2 regions of the Lawsonibacter asaccharolyticus genome follow, and region 1 is predicted to be linked to the other one. Evidence: riboswitches for the same ligand, from Rfam matches in the RefSeq annotation. Region 1 holds a riboswitch; the other holds the start of a gene.
The links. A riboswitch is a leader RNA that binds a small molecule or an ion and turns the genes downstream of it on or off. The one in region 1 is predicted to bind ZMP and ZTP.

Region 1 (4,410 bases):
GCGGTGAGCCGCTCCACCTGAGTGTCATGGAGGGCCATCTGGCTGGCTTCATAGGCGTATTTGTCGTGCATGTAGTGGATGATGTTCACCGTGTCCGCATACAGCTCCGCGGCATAGGAGAGCACCTGCTCATAGTTGGCCCGGACCGCTTCATAGGAGAGCACCTCGTCCAGGATGGGACGGATGCCGGGGACCACCGTCTCACCGGTGCGCTCGTCTACGCCGCCGTTGATGGCGTACAGCAGGCATTTGGCGATGTTGCACCGGGCGCCGAAGAACTGCATCTGTTTGCCCACCGCCATGGCGGACACACAGCAGGAGATGGCGTAGTCATCCCCATACACCGGGCGCATCACGTCGTCATTTTCGTATTGGATGGAGTCGGTGAGGATGGACATTTTGGCACAGAAGGCCTTGAAGGGGGCGGGGAGGTGCTCCGACCACAGCACGGTGAGGTTGGGCTCCGGGGCGCTGCCCAGGTTGCCCAGGGTGTGGAGATAGCGGAAGGAGGTTCGGGTCACCAGGGTGCGCCCGTCAATAGACATGCCGCCGATGGCCTCGGTGACCCAGGTGGGGTCCCCGCCGAAGAGCTCGTTGTACTCCGGCGTACGCAGGTGGCGGACCAGCCGCAGCTTGATGATGAACTGGTCGATCAGCTCCTGGGCCTCCTCCTCGGTGATGACCCCTGCCTCCAGGTCCCGCTGGAGGTAGATGTCCAGGAAGGTGGAGGTGCGGCCCAGGGAGGTGGCGGCCCCGTTGTTCTCCTTGATCCCTGCCAGATAGGCCAGGTAGACCGCCTGCACCGCCTCCCGGGCAGTGGCGGAGGGGCGGGACAGGTCCACCCCATACCGTGCGGCCATCTTTTTCATCTCCTCCAGGGCCCGGATCTGCTCCGAGACCTCCTCCCGCAGGCGGATGCGCTCCTCGTCCATGGGGCCGTCCAGGGCGTCCAGGTCCCGTCTTTTTTCCTCCACCAACCGGTCGATGCCGTACAGGGCAACCCGGCGGTAGTCCCCGATGATCCTCCCCCGGCCGTAGGCGTCCGGCAGGCCGGTGAGCAGGCCGGCGTGGCGGGCCTTCCGGGTGCGCTCCGGGTAAGCGTCAAAGACCCCCTCGTTGTGGGTCTTGCGGTACTGGGAGAAGTGGTCCTCGATCTCCGGGTCCAGGCGATAGCCGTACTGCTCCAGGGCGGACCGGGCCATCCGGGTTCCGCCGTACAGGTTGACGATGCGCTTGAGGGGCGCGTCGGTCTGAAGGCCCACGATGACCTCGTTCTCCCGGTCGATATAGCCGGGGGCAAAGCTGTCGATTCCGGAGACGATGTGGGTCTCCACATCCAGCACGCCCTTCCGCAGCTCCTGGCGCAGCAGGTCCTCACACCGCTCCCACACCGCCCGGGTGCGCCGTGTGGGGCCGGTAAGAAAGCTGCCGTCCCCCTCGTAGGGGGTCCAGTTCTTCTGAATAAAGGAGCGCACATCGATGCTGCGCTGCCACTCGCCGCCATGAAAGCCCTTCCATGCCTGATTTTCCATCTTCATACCGCTCTTCCTTTCTCCGCAGTTGTGGTGTAGGGAGCAAAAAATTCCCGCTCCAGCCGCCGGCACAGATCCCGGTCCATTGGGGGTGTACCTGCCAGAGGGTCGGTCCGTTCCAGAGCCTCATACTTGTGGGCCCCCAGCTTGTGGAAGGGCAGCAGCTCTACACGCTCCACATGGGGCAGGGTGTCCACATAGGCCCGCAGTCCCTCCAGGTGGGCCCGGCTGTCGGTGAGGCCGGGGACCACCACGTGGCGGACCCACATGGGGGTGCCCGCCCGGCGCACTGCTTCTACAAAGTCCAGGGTGGCGGCCATGTCCCCGCCGGTGACTGCCTTGTAGCCCGCCGGCTCATGGTGCTTCACATCATAGAGCACCAGGTCGGTGTGGGCCAGGATCTCCCCATAAATTCCCCTTCCGGCTCCCGAGGTGTCCAGACAGGTATGGACACCCTCCGCCTTCAGCCGCCTGAGGCACGCCAGCAGAAAGTCCGGCTGGGCCAGAGGCTCGCCGCCGGAGAAGGTCACGCCCCCGCCGGAGCGGTCAAAGTAACTGCGGAAGCGCAGCAGCCTGCGGACCAGCGTGCCGTCCTCCACCGGCCGGCCGCCCCCGCACTGGGTGTCGGGGTTGTGACAGTAGCGGCACCGCAGGGGGCAGCCCTGGAGAAAGACCACTGCGCGCACCCCTGGACCGTCCACCAGCCCCATGCTCTCCATGGAGTGGATATATCCCGTCATCCTGTTTCCTCCTTGCTTTTCTGTGATGGCGGGGCAAAAAAGGGCGCAAAAAAGCCGCCCCTCCGGGCCCCTTCAGCGCCCAGACGGTCGGCATGGTGACGATCATACTCCCTGTGGTTTCACTCCACTTCCGTCAGTCATATGATCCACATCCACAATACAGCAGAGACCCGCCTCCTGTCAAGAGGCGGGTCCCCGTTTCTACTTTTTCCACAAATCAGCTGGGCCGGGGGAAGGAGTTCCTGTATCTTGCGGCCGCCGGCTCACCGGCGCAGGGGGGTGCTGTCCGGGTCCTCCCGCCGGGCCACCCTGACTACCACGCTGGTCAGGGCAAACAGGGCGATGGCGTTGGGGATGACCATCAGGTTGTTGAACATATCGGTCAGCTCCCACACCAGGTCGTTGGACATCGTGGTGCCCAGGAAAATGAAGATGAGGGCGACCACGGTATAAATAGTGGTGCACAGCTTGGGGGACTTCTTTCCAAACAGGTAGATCACGTTGATCTTACCAAACAGGTTCCACCCCAGCACGGTGGAGAAGGCGAAGAAAAACAGGCAGATGGCCACGAACTTGGCGCCCAGCCCGGCCCCCATCACAGTGCCGAAGGCGGTCTGCGCCAGGTTGGTCTTGTCCAGAACCTCAGTCACCCCGCCCACGTAGCCGCCAGCCAGAGGGCCGTCGGCGGTGTAAAGGGTGGAAATGATGACCAGTGCGTTCAGGGTGAGGACCACGAAGGTGTCGATGAACACGCCGACCATGGCCACCACGCCCTGATCGTGGGGGTCGGTCACATTGGCCTGGGCGTGGGCGTGGGGGGTGGAGCCCATGCCGGCCTCGTTGGAGAACAGGCCCCGCTTGGCGCCCTGGCTGATAGCGGTCTTCAGGGCGGCGCCGAAGCCGCCGCCGATGATGGCCTGTGGCTGGAAGGCGTACTGGAAGATCATGGCAATGGTGGCAGGGAGGTACTGGATACGGGCGATAAGCACCACCAGGCCGCCCAGCAGGAAGATGGCCGCCATGACAGGGACGATCTTCTCCGTGACAGAGGCCAGACGCTGTACGCCGCCCAGGAAGATGATGGCGCAGATGACCACCAGCACGATGCCCACCACCCAGGATGGGACGCCGAAAGCGGTCTGGAATGTGGAGCCGATGGAGTTGGACTGGACCATGCAGCCCATGAAGCCCAGGGCCAGGGTGATGGCCACGGCGAAGAAACCAGCCAGGAACTTGCCGAAAGCGCCCTGGAAGGCGGTGGTGATGTAGTACACCGGTCCGCCGTGAATATTGCCCTCCTGGTCTACCTTGCGGGTCTTGATGGCCAGAGTGGCCTCAGCGTAGATGGTGGCCATGCCGAAGAAGGCGATGATCCACATCCAGAAGATGGCCCCCGGTCCGCCGGTGAGGATGGCTCCGGCGGAGCCCACGATGTTGCCGGTGCCCACCTGAGCGGCGATGGCGGTGGCCAGGGCCTGGAAGGAGCTCATGCCGCTGGCATGCTTTTTGCCCCGCAGGGTCAGGTTGCCGAATACCTTCCGCATGCCCTCGCCGAAGCAGCGCACCTGAACGAAGCGGGTCCGGATGGAGTACCACAGGCCCACCGCAATGAGTAGGAAGACCAGGATGTAGCTGGACAGGTAGTTGTTGATGTTTACAACGATGGGATAGAGCGTGGCTTCTAAGGATTCCAACATAGTGTTTTCTCTCTCCTTTGGGACAAAAAATGGACCGGGGAGCAGGCTCCGCGGTCCGTCGCATAGGGCGAGGAAAAACTCCCTCGCCGCGGTCCGTTCCTGGACTGCGGCAAGGCAGTTCATCGTCTCTGTCCTTTTGCCTGAGAGATTGGCGAAAGCGTCCCCGCTTCCGTCTTGCACCTTCGGCACCCGATCGTCGAGCTTCTCCAGAGTCACATCCACGCGCAGTCCTCGTCCCGGCAGGGACACCTGAGAGTGTTACTCCTTCGGCAAGCCATAGCTGTTTTCCTGCGCGCTTCGTCTGTCCTATTTTGTTTTCGAGCAATACCTTAACACAGCCGCGGTCAAATGTCAACCACTGGCGTACATTTATACATATCCGGCGGATTTTCCCCCGGCACTCCCCCGGATATTGGGCATTTTCGCAGACAAAGTTTACAG
Region 2 (4,410 bases), 900 kb from region 1:
CCTGGACCGGGACAAGGTTTGCACCTACTGCTGGAACGGCAGGGAATAAGGCCCCTCCAGGGGGGCGATGTCCCCCCTGGACGCAACGTCGCTTCCCCGTCGATATCCCCTCGCCTTTCCACAGGAAAGGCGGCCCTGGCCGCCACGGCCAGGGGTCATGATGTCCTGCGGCGAAATGGATTCGCCTGCGGACTCTTTGTTGTCCTTTCCGCTTTCGGCGGAAAGTCTGCGAGGCTTTAACACAGTGATTTGGAGGTTTTTAAGATGAAAAACTCCCATTCGGAGTCCTACGCCGCCGCCGGGGTGGACGTCACCGCCGGATATGAGGCGGTGGAGCGCATCAAGCCCATGGTGGAGTCCACCTATATCCCCGGGGTGATGGGCACCCTGGGCGGCTTCGGCGGCATGTTTGCCCCTGATCTGACCGGCATGAAGAAGCCTGTGCTGGTGTCCGGCACCGATGGCGTGGGTACCAAGCTGAAGCTGGCCTTCCTGATGGATAAGCATGACACCGTGGGCATCGACTGCGTGGCCATGTGTGTCAACGATATCATCTGCGGCGGCGCTGCCCCCCTCTTCTTCCTGGACTACATCGCCTGCGGCAAGAACTACCCCGGGCGCATCGCGGACATCGTCTCCGGCATCACCGAGGGCTGCCGCCAGGCGGAGTGTGCCTTGGTGGGTGGCGAGACCGCAGAGATGCCCGGCTTCTACCCCGAGGAGGAGTACGACCTGGCCGGCTTCTCCGTCGGGCTGGTAGACGAGGAAAAGATCATTGACGGCAGACGCCTGAGCGAGGCGGATGTGCTCATCGGCCTGGCCTCCTCTGGGGTCCACTCCAACGGCTTCTCCCTTGTGCGGAAGGTGTTTGACGTGGAGCACGCCGACCTGAAGACGCCCCGTGAGGATCTGGGCGGCAAGAGCCTGGGCGAGGCCCTGCTGGCCCCCACCCGCATCTATGTAAGATCGGTGAAGGCCCTGCTGAGGGCCGGGGTGGACATCCATGCCGTCAGTCACATCACCGGCGGCGGTTTCTATGAGAATGTGCCCCGGATGATGACCCAGGGGCTCACCGCCCAGATCGACCTGAGCACCTTCCCCCGCCTGCCCATCTTCGATCTGATCCAGAAGACCGGGGACATCCCGGAGCGGGACATGTACAACACCTACAATATGGGCATCGGCATGATCCTGGCCCTGCCCGCAGAGCAGGCCGAGCAGGCTCTGTCCGTTCTGAAGGGGGCCGGTGAGACCGCCTATCAAATCGGCCGCGTCATCCCCGGCGAGGCCGGCGTGGAGCTGGTCTGATCACATTAGGAATGAGAAATGAGGAGTTGGGAATTGTGTCTCCGGCTCCGCCGGACCGATTTCAAACCGTGCGCCCCAGGCGCACTCCATCCATTCCAAATTCTTAATCCCTAACTTTCTAATTCCTAACTCACTCGGAGGTTCGCTATGTCCAAACGTATCGCCGTCCTGGTCTCCGGCGGCGGGACCAATCTGCAGGCCCTGATCGACGCCCAGGGGCGGGGAGAGCTGGTGAATGGCCGGATCTCCGCCGTCATCTCCTCCACTCCGGACGCCTTCGCCCTGGAGCGTGCCAAGAACGCCGGCATCCCCGGCTATGTGCTCCCCCGGCGGGACTTCTCCGACAGCCGCGGCTACACTGCCGCCCTGACCCGCCTGCTGCGGGAGACGGTAGGGGCCGATCTGGTGGTCATGGCCGGCTTTATGACCATCCTCACGGAGGAGCTGTTCCAGGCCTACCCCAACGCCGTCATCAATATCCACCCCTCCCTCATCCCCTCCTTCTGCGGAGTGGGCTGCTATGGCCTCCATGTCCACGAGAAGGCTCTGGAATACGGGGTAAAGATCTCTGGTGCCACCGTCCACTTTGTCACGGAGGAGTGTGACGCCGGCCCCATCATCCTGCAAAAGGCAGCTGAGGTGCTGCCCGGCGACACGCCGGAGGTCCTCCAGCGGCGCATCATGGAGCAGTGCGAGTGGAAGCTGCTGCCTCAGGCCGTCTCCCTCTTCTGCCAGGACCGGCTGAAGGTGGAGGGCCGGGCGGTCCGCATCTTGGACTGCCTGTAATACGCCTCCACACAAAGATCAAACACGCGGTGTAACTGACGGAAGTGGAATGGACCACAGGGAGCATCGTTGTGGACCATGCCGACCGTCTGGGCGCACCCGTTTTCCGAAACGCGGTGCGCCCTTTTTGCCGCTGTATGAGAAAGAAAGGAGCACCCTCATGTCCATCCAGACCATCCTTGCCTCCGGCTTTCTGCTCCTGGGCGGGATCTTCCTGCCCTATTGGGCGGCTGCGCTCGGCTGGCTGAGCTACTTCATCCCTTTGCTCAGCCTGATTTTTGTCCTGCTGGGGGTGATTCCGCTGCTGCTCTGCCTGTGGCGTGATTTTTGGTCCTGGTATCGCAGGACCCACACATTTACACAAGATCAGGACCCCAAATGAGAAAGAAAGGAGCATCTCATGTCCGCCAAGACCATTCTCGCCTCCGGCTTTCTGCTTCTGGGCGGAGCCCTGCTTCTGGTCGTCAGCAGCCTGGATTACAGTGATTTCTACAGTCTTTTTGGCCTGCTGTTCACGCTGGCAGGAGCGGTCCCCCTGCTCATCCACCTGGGGTCCCGCTATCTCACATGGTATCACAAGTCTCCCCCATCATCCACAAATGAGGACAACAAGGAGGATCCCCATGAAAATTCTTGATATAAATGAACTCCTGCAAGCTCACCCCTACCCCGGCCGTGGCATCGTCCTGGGCCGCTCCGCCGATGGCCAGAAGGCGGTCATCATCTACTTCATCATGGGCCGCAGCGGGAACAGCCGTAACCGCATCTTTGAGGCCACCGGGGACGGTATCCGCACCCGGGCCTATGACGAGAGCAAGATGGTGGACCCCTCCCTTATCATCTACCACCCGGTGCGCCAGGTGGGGGAGGTGACGGTGGTCACCAACGGAGACCAGACCGACACCATCCGGGACAGCCTGCTGGCGGGCAAGAGCTACATCGACGCCCTGCGCACCCGGTGCTATGAGCCCGACGGCCCCAACTATACCCCCCGCATCTCCGGCGTGGTGGACCAGGACGGCTCCTTCTGCCTGTCCATCCTGAAATCCGCCGACGGTGACCCCGCCTGCAGCCACCGCTACTTCTATGAGTACGACGCCCCCCTGGCTGGGGAGGGCCGCTTCATCCACACCTACCAGGAGAATGCCGAACCTCTCCCTTCCTTTGAGGGGGAGCCCCGCCGGGTGTCTGTCTCCGCCCCTGACGCTGAGACCCTGGCCAGTCAGGTGTGGGCCAGCCTGAATGAGGACAACAAGGTGTCCCTGTTTGTGCAGTATATCCACCTGGCCACCGGGGAGCGTGAGACCGTCATCCTCAACAAGCACGGAGAGCAGGCCCACGCCGCCTCCAAAGTCCCAAACTGAGAAAAAGAGGTGCAGATCATGACAGAACTGGAACTGAAATACGGATGTAACCCCAACCAGAAGCCCGCCCGCATCTTCATGGAGGAGGGCGATCTGCCCCTGAAGGTGCTCAACGGCCGTCCGGGGTATATCAACTTCATGGACGCCCTGAACTCCTGGCAGCTGGTGAAGGCCCTCAAAAAGGCCACCGGCCTGCCCGCCGCCGCCTCCTTCAAGCACGTCTCCCCCGCCGGGGCCGCCCTGGGCCTGCCCCTCAGCGACGTAGAGCGGCGCATCTACTTTGCCCCGGAGGGAGAGCTGTCCCCCATCGCCTGCGCCTATATCCGGGCCCGGGGGGCCGACCGGCTGTGCTCCTTCGGAGACTGGGCCGCCCTGTCCGATGTGTGCGACGGGGATACCGCCCGCTTCCTGGCTGCTGAGGTATCCGACGGCGTCATCGCCCCGGGCTATACCGACGAGGCCCTGGATATCTTGAAAGCCAAGCGCAAGGGAGGCTATAATGTGGTTGAGATCGACCCCAATTATGAGCCCGCCCCCATCGAGCGCCGCAATATCTTCGGCATCACCTTCGAACAGGGATACAACAGCCTGGATATCAGCGAGGAGATGCTCCAGAACATCGTCACCGAGAACAAAGACCTGCCCCAGCAGGCCAAGCACGACATGCTCCTCTCCCTCATCACCCTGAAGTACACCCAGTCCAACTCCGTGTGCTATGTGAAGGACGGCATGACCATCGGCGTGGGCGCCGGCCAGCAGAGCCGCATCCACTGCACCCGACTGGCGGGCAGCAAGGCGGACATCTGGTGGCTGCGCCAGCATCCCAAGGTCCTGGGCCTCCAGTTCGTGGACAACATCCGCCGCCCCGACCGGGACAACGCCATCGACCTGTATATCTCCGACGAGTACGAGGACGTGCTGGCCGAGGGCGTATGGCAGAACACCTTCCAGG

Region 2: another riboswitch for ZMP and ZTP. It lies ahead of L9O85_RS12105 (hypothetical protein); the one in region 1 lies ahead of pflA (pyruvate formate-lyase-activating protein).

Annotation. Positions count from the first base shown of each region.
Region 1 covers NZ_CP091870.1:298,647-303,056, forward strand. Annotated here, with positions in the region: gene pflB (formate C-acetyltransferase) at 1-1,532, opposite strand, end outside; gene pflA (pyruvate formate-lyase-activating protein) at 1,535-2,272, opposite strand; ZMP/ZTP riboswitch at 2,343-2,423, opposite strand; gene L9O85_RS01420 (alanine/glycine:cation symporter family protein) at 2,536-3,969, opposite strand; glycine riboswitch at 4,088-4,184, opposite strand; glycine riboswitch at 4,185-4,270, opposite strand.
Region 2 covers NZ_CP091870.1:2,520,942-2,525,351, forward strand. Annotated here, with positions in the region: gene L9O85_RS12090 (amidophosphoribosyltransferase) at 1-49, shown strand, start outside; gene purM (phosphoribosylformylglycinamidine cyclo-ligase) at 265-1,308, shown strand; gene purN (phosphoribosylglycinamide formyltransferase) at 1,456-2,094, shown strand; ZMP/ZTP riboswitch at 2,116-2,196, shown strand; gene L9O85_RS12105 (hypothetical protein) at 2,255-2,476, shown strand; gene L9O85_RS12110 (hypothetical protein) at 2,495-2,731, shown strand; gene L9O85_RS12115 (IMP cyclohydrolase) at 2,718-3,458, shown strand; gene L9O85_RS12120 (phosphoribosylaminoimidazolecarboxamide formyltransferase) at 3,477-4,410, shown strand, end outside.